Regions from separate parts of the Streptomyces sp. NPDC001750 genome, predicted to be linked through region 2. Evidence: predicted binding sites of a transcription regulator. Region 2 holds the regulator's gene; the other holds the start of a gene.

Region 1 (5,644 bases), on a different contig from region 2:
GCCGTCATCCCGCTGATCGTCGCCTTCGTCTCGCTCCAACGGCACTGGAAGGCCGGTATGACCGCTGGCAGCGTCAAGTGACCCTTCCCACGAGCCCCCCACGAGCCCCGAGGAGTACGGGTACCACCATGACCCACGCCACTGACAACCGGCCGACGGCCCTGCTCGCGATGGGTCCGGGCATCGCCGACCGTCTGCTCGCCGACCGCCACCGCGCCCGGCTGGCCGCCCTCACCCGCACCGACCCGTACCTGGTCGCCCACGACCTGACCGATCCGTCGCCCGAGGTGGCCGCCGCGTTCGCCGAGGCGGAGGTGCTGTTCACCTGCTGGGACGCGACCCCGCTGACCGCCGAGGTACTGGCCGCGGCCCCCCGGCTGCGGGCTGTCGTGCACGCGGCCGGTTCCGTGAAGCACCACATCACCGACGCCTGCTGGGAACGCGGCATCGCCGTCACCTCCGCCGCCGGGGCCAACGCGCTGCCGGTCGCCGAGTTCACGCTCGCCGCGATCCTCTTCGCGAACAAGCGCGTCCTGCACTCCGCCGACCGCTACCGCGCCCTGCGCGCCGAGCACGACTGGCTCGCGGAACTCGGCGGCTCCGGCAACTACCGCCGCACCGTCGGCGTCATCGGTGCCTCCCGCATCGGCCGGCGCGTCATCGAGCTGCTGCGCCCCTTCGACCTGGACGTCCTGCTGTACGACCCGTACGTGGACGAGGCGGAGGCGGCCCGGCTCGGCGTACGGCTCACCTCGCTCGACGAGCTGTGCGCGGGCAGTTCGGTGGTCTCGGTGCACGCACCGCAACTCCCGGAGACGCATCACCTGATCGGCGCGGCGCAACTGTCGGCCATGGCGACCGGGACCACGCTGATCAACACGGCGCGCGGTTCGCTGGTCGACGAGGAGGCGTTGCTGCCGGAGCTGGTGTCGGGGCGGCTGCACGCGGTGCTGGACGTGACGGATCCCGAACTCCCGCCCGCCGACTCGCCGTTGTACGAGCTGCCGAACGTCCTGCTCACCCCGCACGTGGCGGGTTCGCTCGGCGGTGAGCTGCACCGGATGGCCGACCAGGCGCTGGACGAGCTGGAACGGTACACGCAGGGGAAGCCGTTCGCGGACCCGGTCCGCGCGGGGGTGCTGACCCGGTCGGCGTGACCGCCCGCGGCGCGGCTCCGCCGCCCGCTCCTCCCACGGTCCGTGGCCCCTCGGCCACGGGCCGTCCGCGTGTCCACGTGTCCGGGGCCCGGGATCCGGTGCCCGCACCTCGTACGGCGCACGGCCGCCCGGACCCGCACACAGGCCGAGGCCCGGTATCCCGCGACGGGACACCGGGCCTCGGTGGCTGATGCCGGGGTTACGCGTCAGTGCGCGTGGCCGTGGCCGCCGTGACCGGCCTCGGCCTCCTCCTCGGCCGGCTTCTCGACGACCAGGGTCTCGGTCGTGAGCAGCAGCGACGCGATGGACGCGGCGTTCTCCAGCGCGGAGCGGGTGACCTTGACCGGGTCGATGACGCCGGCCTTCACCAGGTCGCCGTACTCGCCGGTCGCGGCGTTGAAGCCCTGGCCCTTGTCGAGGTCGGCGACCTTGGAGGTGATGACGTAACCCTCCAGGCCGGCGTTCTCGGCGATCCAGCGCAGCGGCTCGACGGCGGCGCGGCGCACGACCGCGACACCCGTGGCCTCGTCGCCGGTCTTGCCGAGGTTGCCCTCCAGGACCTTGACGGCGTGGACCAGAGCGGAGCCACCACCGGAGACGATGCCCTCCTCGACCGCGGCGCGGGTCGCGGAGATGGCGTCCTCCAGACGGTGCTTCTTCTCCTTGAGCTCCACCTCGGTGGCGGCACCGACGCGGATCACGCACACGCCGCCGGCCAGCTTCGCGAGGCGCTCCTGGAGCTTCTCGCGGTCCCAGTCGGAGTCCGTGGCCTCGATCTCGGCCTTGATCTGGTTGACCCGGCCCTTGACGTCGCCGGGCTCGCCGCCGCCGTCCACGATCGTGGTGTCGTCCTTGGTGACGGTGACGCGGCGGGCGGTGCCCAGCACGTCCAGACCGGCCTGGTCGAGCTTGAGGCCGACCTCCTCGGCGATGACGGTCGCACCGGTGAGGGTGGCGATGTCGCCGAGCATGGCCTTGCGGCGGTCACCGAAGCCGGGGGCCTTCACGGCGACGGCGTTGAAGGTGCCGCGGATCTTGTTGACGACGAGGGTCGACAGCGCCTCGCCCTCGACGTCCTCGGCGATGATCAGCAGCGGCTTGGAGCCACCGGCCTGGATGACCTTCTCCAGCAGCGGGAGCAGCTCCTGGATGGCGCCGATCTTGCCCTGGTGGATCAGGATGTACGGGTCGTCGAGGACGGCCTCCATACGCTCCTGGTCGGTCACCATGTACGGCGACAGGTAGCCCTTGTCGAAGGCCATGCCCTCGGTGAAGTCGAGGTCCAGACCGAAGGTGTTGGACTCCTCGACGGTGATGACACCGTCCTTGCCGACCTTGTCCATCGCGTCCGCGATGAGCTCGCCGACCTGCGGGTCCTGCGCGGAGAGCGCGGCCACGGCGGCGATGTCGGACTTGTCGTCGATCGGGCGGGCGGTCGCGAGGAGGTCCTCGGACACGGCCTTGACCGCCGCGTCGATGCCCTTCTTCAGGGCGGCCGGGGAGGCGCCGGCGGCGACGTTGCGCAGACCCTCGCGGACCAGCGCCTGGGCCAGCACGGTGGCGGTGGTCGTGCCGTCACCCGCGATGTCGTTGGTCTTGGTCGCGACCTCCTTCACCAGCTGGGCACCGAGGTTCTCGTACGGGTCCTCGATCTCGACCTCGCGCGCGATGGTGACACCGTCGTTGGTGATGGTGGGGGCACCGAACTTCTTGTCGATGACGACGTTGCGGCCCTTGGGGCCGATCGTCACCTTGACCGTGTCGGCAAGCTTGTTGACGCCGCGCTCGAGGGCGCGACGGGCGTCCTCGTCGAACTTCAGGATCTTCGCCATGGGAGCTGAGCTTTCCTCTCGAACGAACCGCGCCCCCGGCCGCCCGGCTGATCACAACGCACGGGGCCAGGGGCGCGGAACGGAAGCAGACGTGGGTGAATTACTTCTCGATGATCGCGAGCACGTCGCGAGCCGAGAGGACGAGGTACTCCTCGCTGTTGTACTTCACCTCGGTACCGCCGTACTTGCTGTACAGCACGATGTCGCCGGTCTTGACGTCGAGCGGAAGGCGCTCGCCGTTCTCGAAGCGGCCCGGGCCCACGGCCAGGACGACGCCCTCCTGGGGCTTCTCCTTGGCGGTGTCCGGGATGACCAGGCCGGAGGCCGTGGTCTGCTCGGCGTCGAGCGGCTGGACCACAATGCGGTCTTCGAGCGGCTTGATCGCAACCTTGGTGCTGGCGGTCGACACGATCCGGTCTCCCCCTTCGGAGATCTCACGGGGTTAAGAGTCTGTGTGTGGCGACCAGGTGGATCCGTCGTCGCGGGTGCCGGACCTGCCAGTCGCACAGTACTGCTGGCACTCTCCATCGGTGAGTGCCAGCACCGAGACTATGACCGCGATTAGCACTCGGTCAAGCGGAGTGCCAATTCAGCCAGTCGTGGCGTCCGGACTTCCCCGTCGGCCCGGGGTGCCGAGGCGCCTGCTGGCCCCGGAGGAGTGATCTGCGCGGTCGCCGCCGTCCACATCGCCTTCTCGCGCCGGAACGCCGCCGAACGGAACCGACGACTCCGCCGCCGATGGACGGGACGCCCGCCCTCGTCCACCGCGGGCTCACGGTCCTGATCCGCCTGCCGGCCGTGCCGCTGATCCGGCGAAAATGGCCCTGGGCGGGCGCGATCCAGCTGTCGGCCGCGCTCCTGCTGTGCGTCGCGACGGTGCCGGCCCGGCACGAGGACTGCCGGCGCTCGCACCCGGAGCCGGTGCCCACCCCGGCGCGCGGTCCTGGCCGGTCCGGCCACCCGTGCCTCAGCGGCGACGACAGCGGCGAGTGCCGGGACTCGGGTGGCCGAGGGCAGACCGTCGGCGCGCCCGACCGCCCGCGCTCGGCACTCCCGTGCACCGACCGCGCGCACCCGGCCGTCGCCGTCAGCGGCGCGCCCGCCCCGCCCGTCCGGCGCCTCTTGCACGTCTCGTACGCCTCGCACGTCCCGTACGCGCCCTCCCGCGCGGCTCGTGCGCGGCCCTCCGGTCATACGTAGTCCTCCAGACGGGCCACCGCGTACCCCTGGTCCGTGATCGTCTTCATGACGGCGCGGACCAGTTCGGTCATGTCGGCGCCCCATTCGTTCCGGCCCCGGAAGTGCGTGAGGATGATGTCGCCGGGGCGCAGCTTCCCGTCCCCCTCGCGCCATTCCATGTGGTCCGGGAACGCCTCCGCGTTCCAGAGCGGCACGGCCTTGATCCCGCAGGACTTCGCGATGCGCAGCGTGTCCCCGTTGTAGTTGCCGTACGGCGGACGGAAGAGGACGGGCCGCTTCCCGAACTGCTTCTCGATGATGTCCTGCTGACCGCAGATCTCGCGCTTCTGCTCCTCGTACGAGAGCCCGGGGAGGTAGGGGTGGCTGAGGGTGTGGTTGTTGAGGCCGACGCCGAGCCGTTGCGCCTCGCCGAAGTACCCGTAGTCTCCGCGCACCTCGTGGTCGGTGAGGAACGCGCTGTACGGGATGTCCAGTTCGTCCATCATCCGCAGCAGTTCGGGGTCCTTCTCCGCACCGTCGTCCATGGTCAGGAACACCACCCGGTCCTTGGTCGGGACGGTGGTGAAGACCGGCGGCAGGGAGGCGTCGCCGCCCGTGACCTCGAAGCCCCTCCGGGTGGTGATGCGCGGCTTGGCGGCGGGCGGGGGCGCGATCAGGGGCGCGCGGGCCAGCCCCCATTTCTTGGCGAGGGCGGCCCGTACGGCCGGGGCGAGCTTCGCGTTCTCGCGCGCCCCGGCGGGGGCGCCGCGGTCGGCCGGGGCTCCGGCCCCTCCGTGGTATCCCGGTCCGCCGGGCTGCCCGGGGGGCGGTTCGGTGGGCAGCCCGGGAAAGGGGCCCATGGACGCACCGGTCCGGTGCCCGGGGCCGGTGTCCGCCCGATCCGCGGGCCCGGAGGCGCACCCCGAACCGACCGCGGCGACCAGGAGTGCGGCCAGGACCGCGCGGGTCGGCCGACGCCCTGCGGAGCCCGGCCCGCGGGACGCGCACGGGCCCGATTCACACGCCGTCATGGCTCATCCTTCCCTCCGTCGCATTAGTCGTATAAATGACGTGGCGTTGCATGCTGCCAGCTCACGAAGGGCGCTCCGGCCCGACACCACCTCCGGCCCCACCGGTCGACCCGACTGGCTCACAATGGGGCGGGTGAACGCTCTCGCCCCGAACGACCCGGCCGGTTCGCCCGACCCGGCAGGACCGAACAACTCGAATGCCCCATTCGGCGCCGACGCCACGTCCGGCGCGGACATCCCGGAAGGCACGGACGCCCCGTCCGGGGCCGACGCCACGTCCGGGACCGGTGACGCCTCCGGCGCCGACGGTCCGCTCGCCGCATTCCGGGCCCTGCGCACTCCCGAGGGAACGGCTCTGCTGGACGAACTGCGGTCCTACGACCCCGCCCAGGAGCTGGCCACCGCCACCCGGCTGCGCCGCACGCACCCGCCCGCCCTGGTGTCG
Region 2 (5,644 bases):
TTCGGGTCCTTCCAGCACGAACTCCGGCCCGTCGGGGACCTCGTCGACGACGAAGACGGGTGCGGTCATCGCGTGCCCCCCGCGTTCAGCGCCGCCCGCGCGGCGTCCAGTTCCTCGACGAGGAGGCCGAGCAGCCGGCCGGCGGGCACCTCGCGTGCCATCCGGTGTCCCTGCCCCGCCCACAGGGCCATGCCCTGGGCGTCCCCGGACGTGGCCGCCGCCTTGCGCAGTCCGACGGTCAGGTAGTGGATCTGGGGGTAGGCGGCGGGGGCGTACGGACCGTGCTCTCGCATGAAGCGGTTGACCAGCCCACGGGCGGGACGGCCGGAGAACGCCCGGGTCAGGGCGGTCCCCGCGAACAGCGGATTGGTCAGCGCCTGCTTGTGCAGCGGGTTCGCGCCGGACTCGGGGCAGACGAGGAACGCCGTGCCGAGCTGCGCCGCCTGGGCGCCCGCGGCGAGCACCGCGGCGATCTGGGAGCCGCGCATCAGTCCGCCCGCGGCGACGATCGGCAGCTCCACGGTCTCGCGGACCTGCGCGACCAGGGAGAGCAGGCCGATGCCGGTGCCGTCGTTCAGCGGGTCGTCGCGGTGGGTGGACTGGTGGCCGCCCGCCTCCACGCCCTGCGCGCAGACCGCGTCGGCGCCCGCCCACTGGGCCGCCTGGGCCTCCTCGGGCGTGGTCACCGTCACGACGGTGTACGTGCCGACGTTCGCGAGCGCGTCGAGGGTGTCGCGGGTCGGGCAGCCGAAGGTGAACGAGACGGCCGGGACGGGATCGTCCAGGAGGACGGCGAGCTTGGCCTCGTAGCCGTCGTCGCCCCCGCCGGCGTCCGGGTCGCCGAGCGGGGTCTCGTACCAGGCACCCTCGCCCGCGAGCTGATGCCGGTACACGTCGACGGCGCTCGGGTCGGCGAGGTCGGGCTGCGGCATGAAGAGATTGACGCCGAAGGGCCGGCCGGTGAGCGTGCGCAGCCGCTTGATCTCGTTGTACATGCCGTCGGCCGTCTTGTACCCGGCGGCGAGGAAGCCCAGCCCACCCGCTTCCGAGACGGCTGCGGCGAGCTCCGGACGGGACGTACCGCCCGCCATGGGGGCCTGCACGATCGGATACCGGCAGAGATCGGTCAACACGGATGACATGACCGCATCGTGTCACGTCCGGCGCGCCCCGGCGTGCGCGGGACGCGACCGTGCGCCGTTCCCCGTCGGACGGAGAACGGCGCACGAGGTCCGCGGAAACCCGCGCCGGGCCGCTCGACGACCCGGGCGGGGCCCGTCAGCGGCCGTTGAAGGCGTCCTTCAGCCGGGAGAACAGCCCCTGCTGACCGGGCTGGAACTGGCCGGTGGGCCGTTCCTCGCCCCGCATCTTCGCCAGTTCGCGCAGCAGTCGTTCCTGCTCCGGGTCGAGCTTCGTCGGGGTCATCACCTCGACGTGCACGACCAGGTCGCCGCGTCCGCCGCCCCTCAGATGGGTGATGCCGCGTCCGTGCAGCGGGACCGACTGGCCGGACTGCGTGCCGGGCCTGATGTCGACCTCCTCCAGGCCGTCGAGCGTCTCCAGCGGCACCTTCGTGCCGAGCGCGCCCGCCGTCATGGGGATCGTGACGGTGCAGTGCAGATCGTCGCCGCGGCGCTGGAACACCGGGTGCGACAGTTCGTGGATCTCCACGTACAGGTCGCCGGCCGGGCCGCCGCCGGGGCCGACCTCGCCCTCGCCCGCGAGCTGGATGCGGGTGCCGTTGTCGACACCCGCCGGGATCTTCACGGTGAGCGTGCGGCGCGACCGGACGCGGCCGTCCCCGGCGCACTCCGGGCACGGGGTCGGCACGACCGTGCCGAAGCCCTGGCACTGCGGACAGGGCCGCGAGGTCATGACCTGGCCCAGGAAGGACCGGGTGACCTGGGAGACCTCGCCGCGCCCGCGGCACATGTCACAGGTCTGGGCGGAGGTGCCGGGAGCGGCGCCCTCGCCGCTGCACGTGGTGCACACGACGGCCGTGTCGACCTGGATGTCCTTGGTGGTGCCGAACGCCGCCTCGGCGAGGTCGATCTCCAGCCGGATCATCGCGTCCTGGCCGCGCCGGGTGCGCGAGCGGGGCCCGCGCTGCGACGACGTACCGAAGAACGCGTCCATGATGTCGGAGAAGTTGCCGAAGCCGCCCTGTCCGAAGCCGCCCGCGCCGCCACCGCCGCCGGAGGCGGACAGCGGGTCGCCGCCGAGGTCGTAGACCTGCTTCTTCTGCGGGTCCGACAGCACCTCGTAGGCGGCGTTGATCTCCTTGAACCGCTCCTGGGTCTTCGGATCGGGATTCACGTCCGGGTGCAGCTCGCGGGCGAGCCTCCGGAATGCCTTCTTGATCTCGTCCTGGGAGGCGTCGCGGCGCACGCCGAGTACGGCGTAGTAGTCCGTGGCCACTTACGACTCCGCCAGGATCTGTCCGACGTAACGTGCCACTGCGCGTACCGCTCCCATCGTTCCGGGGTAGTCCATGCGGGTCGGTCCGACCACGCCGAGTTTGGCGACTGCCTCGCCGCCCGAACCGTAGCCGACTGTGACGACGGACGTGGAGTTCAGTCCCTCGTGGGCGTTCTCGTGCCCGATGCGTACGGTCATGCCCGAGTCCTTGGCCTCACCGAGCAGCTTCAGCAGCACGACCTGCTCCTCCAATGCCTCCAGCACCGGCCGGATCATCACGGGGAAGTCGTGTCCGAAGCGGGTGAGGTTGGAGGTGCCGCCGATCATCAGGCGCTCCTCCGTGTCCTCGACCAGGGTTTCGAGCAGGGTGGAGAGCACGGTGGACACGGTCCCCCGGTCCTCGCTCTCGAAGGATTCCGGCAGGTCCTGCACCAGCTGCGGGACGTCCGGGAATCGGCGCCCGACGACCCGGCTGTTGAGACGGGCCCGCAGATCGGCCAGCGAGGTCTCACCCATCGGGGCGGGGCAGTCGATCATGCGCTGTTCGACCCGGCCGGTGTCCGTGATCAGCACGAGCATCAGCCGGGCGGGGGCCAGCGACAGCAGTTCCACGTGCCGCACCGTCGACCGGGTCAGCGAGGGGTACTGCACGATGGCGACCTGCCGGGTCAGCTGCGCGAGCAGCCGGACGGTGCGGCTCACGACGTCGTCGAGGTCGACCGCGCCGTCGAGGAAATTGTGGATGGCACGGCGCTCCGGCGACGAGAGGGGCTTGACGCCCGCGAGCCTGTCGACGAAGAGCCGGTAACCCTTGTCCGTCGGGATACGCCCGGCACTGGTGTGGGGCTGGGCGATGAAGCCCTCGTCCTCCAGCACCGCCATGTCGTTGCGGACGGTGGCCGGGGAGACCCCCAGCTTGTGCCGCTCGGTGAGCGCCTTGGAACCGACCGGCTCCTCGGTGCCCACGTAGTCCTGAACGATGGCGCGCAGCACTTCGAGTCTGCGTTCGCTGAGCATCGCGCGCACCTCCAGGTATCTGGTTCAGCGGTGGTTCCCGGGCCGTACCCGATTTCTTTCCCCAGGGATCCGCCTGGCACTCTGTCGGCGCGAGTGCCAGCCATCCCCCGGTCAGTGTACGGCGGCCGACTGGGGACCTAGCAAGGGCGACCGGCCACGTGATCGCGAGACCGTACCGGTCCGCTGCCGATAGCGTCCCGGTATGGACACCTCTTGGGAAGAGTTCGGCTGGGAGCGGATCGGTCACGGTACGGGACGGCGCCGCCTGCCCGGCTGGGACGCGACGACCGCACTGGTGGCCGGGGCGGAGGGCGTGCTGCTCGTCGATACCGGGTCCACGCTCCGCGAGGGGGCCGGGATCCGGGACGGGGCGCGGGCCCTGCTCGGCCGTGAGGTGACGCATATCGCACTCACCCACCCCCATTTCGATCACGTTCTGGGCACCGCGGCGTTCCCGGGCGTCCGGGCGGCCGGGGACGCCCCGGGCTCCGGGGACGTCCGGGTGTACGGGGCGGCCGGCACGGCGGACCTGCTGAGGAGCGGAAGCGGGGCGGCGGATCTGCGCTCCGACGCGGTACGCCACGGGGTGCCCGAGCACGAGGCGGCCAGGGCCGTCGCCGCGCTGGTGGCGCCGGATCACGAGGTGCGCGACGAGCGGACGGTCGATCTGGGCGGCGGCCGGCGCGTATTGCTGGCGAATCTGGGCCCCGCGCACAGCGGCCACGATCTGGTGGCGGTCGTGCCGGGCTCCCCCGCCGTGGTGTTCTGCGGCGATCTGGTCGAGGAGTCCGGTGAACCTCAGGCGGGCCCGGACGCGGCCTTGGCCCGCTGGCCGGCCGCGCTGGACCGGCTGCTGGCACTGGGGGGCGAGGACGCGGTGTACGTCCCGGGGCACGGGGCGGTGGTGGACGCCGCGTTCGTCAGGGGCCAGCGCGACCGGCTGGCGGCGCTGCACGGGGGACGCACGGGCCCCTGAAGGCGGCGGGAGGGCGGGCTCGCGGCGCGCGAGGCGGGCCCCCTCGGCGTGTCGTGGGCCGTTCCCGTCCTATCGTCGTCCGATGCGCAGCTACCAGCCGGACCTGACCCCGCCGTGGAAGAGGTCCGCCCCCGTTCCCGAGGTCCCCGCCGAAGCCGATCTGGTCGTGGAGGAGGTCTCCACCGGGTTCTGCGGTGCGGTGATCCGCTGCGAGAAGACGGCCCAGGGGCCGACGGTGACCCTGGAGGACCGTTTCGGCAAGCACCGGGTGTTCCCGATGGAACCGCGCGGCTTCCTGCTGGAGGGCAAGGTGGTCACGCTGGTGCGGCCGTCGGCGGCTTCACCGGCGCGCCCCGCGCGTACGGCCTCGGGCTCGATCGCGGTTCCGGGAGCGCGCGCCCGGGTCGCGCGGGCGGGGCGGATCTATGTGGAGGGCCGGCACGACGCGGAACTGGTCGAACGGGTCTGGGGCGACGACCTGCGGATCGAGGGCGTGGTCGTCGAGTACCTGGAGGGCGTCGACGACCTTCCGGCCGTCGTGCGCGAGTTCTCCCCCGGCCCGGACGCCCGGCTCGGCGTCCTGGTGGACCACCTGGTCCCGGGCTCCAAGGAGTCCCGGATCGCGGAGCAGGTGTCGGACGCGAACGTGCTGGTGGTCGGCCATCCCTACATCGACGTGTGGGAGGCCGTGAAGCCGTCGTCCGTGGGCATCGCCGACTGGCCGGTGGTACCGCGCGGCCAGGACTGGAAGACGGGCGTGTGCCGGGCGCTGGGCTGGGAGGAGAACACCGGCGCCGCCTGGCAGCGCATCCTGTCCTCGGTGCGCTCGTACCGGGACCTGGAGCCGACACTCCTGGGTTCGGTTGAACACCTGATCGATTTTGTGACGGCGCCCGAATGAATGCGTGACGATCCCCGGATCCGGTCCCTCCGGCAGCTGACGAGCGGGGCCCCTCAGTCCACCAGGTCCCGCACCACCGCGTCGGCCAGCAGGCGTCCGCGCAGGGTGAGCACCGCCCTCCCCCGTCCGTACGGCTCCCGCTGCAACAGTCCGTCCTCGACCGCACGGTCGGCCGCGGCCAGACCCTCCGGCTTCAGCAGGGACAGCGGGCAGCCGTCCGCGAGGCGCAGTTCCAGCAGGATCCGCTCGACCCGCCGGTCCTCGGCGGAGAGGATCTCCCGCCCGGCGCCGGGCGAGCGCCCCTCGGCCAGCGCCTGCGCGTACGCCCCGGG

Evidence for each region. The regulator HrcA, encoded in region 2, represses chaperone genes, less so after heat shock. The targets are predictions, from matches to a motif close to TTNGCACTCNGNNNNNCNGAGTGCNAA.
Region 1: a site for HrcA is predicted at 3,551-3,577, ahead of groES (co-chaperone GroES). Genes of this name have one in related genera too.

What each region holds. Positions count from the first base shown of each region.
Region 1 is NZ_JBIAUE010000001.1:390,425-396,068, forward strand. It holds gene ACFYY6_RS01670 (carbohydrate ABC transporter permease) at 1-81, shown strand, start outside; gene ACFYY6_RS01675 (hydroxyacid dehydrogenase) at 129-1,157, shown strand; gene groL (chaperonin GroEL) at 1,364-2,989, opposite strand; gene groES (co-chaperone GroES) at 3,090-3,398, opposite strand; gene ACFYY6_RS01690 (DUF6234 family protein) at 3,653-4,189, shown strand; gene ACFYY6_RS01695 (polysaccharide deacetylase family protein) at 4,180-5,028, opposite strand; gene ACFYY6_RS01700 (methyltransferase domain-containing protein) at 5,531-5,644, shown strand, end outside.
Region 2 is NZ_JBIAUE010000012.1:201,683-207,326, reverse strand. It holds gene ACFYY6_RS20350 (16S rRNA (uracil(1498)-N(3))-methyltransferase) at 1-69, opposite strand, end outside; gene ACFYY6_RS20345 (nitronate monooxygenase) at 66-1,142, opposite strand; gene dnaJ (molecular chaperone DnaJ) at 1,279-2,418, opposite strand; gene hrcA (heat-inducible transcriptional repressor HrcA) at 2,419-3,435, opposite strand; gene ACFYY6_RS20330 (MBL fold metallo-hydrolase) at 3,638-4,411, shown strand; gene ACFYY6_RS20325 (DUF3097 domain-containing protein) at 4,494-5,312, shown strand; gene hemW (radical SAM family heme chaperone HemW) at 5,366-5,644, opposite strand, start outside.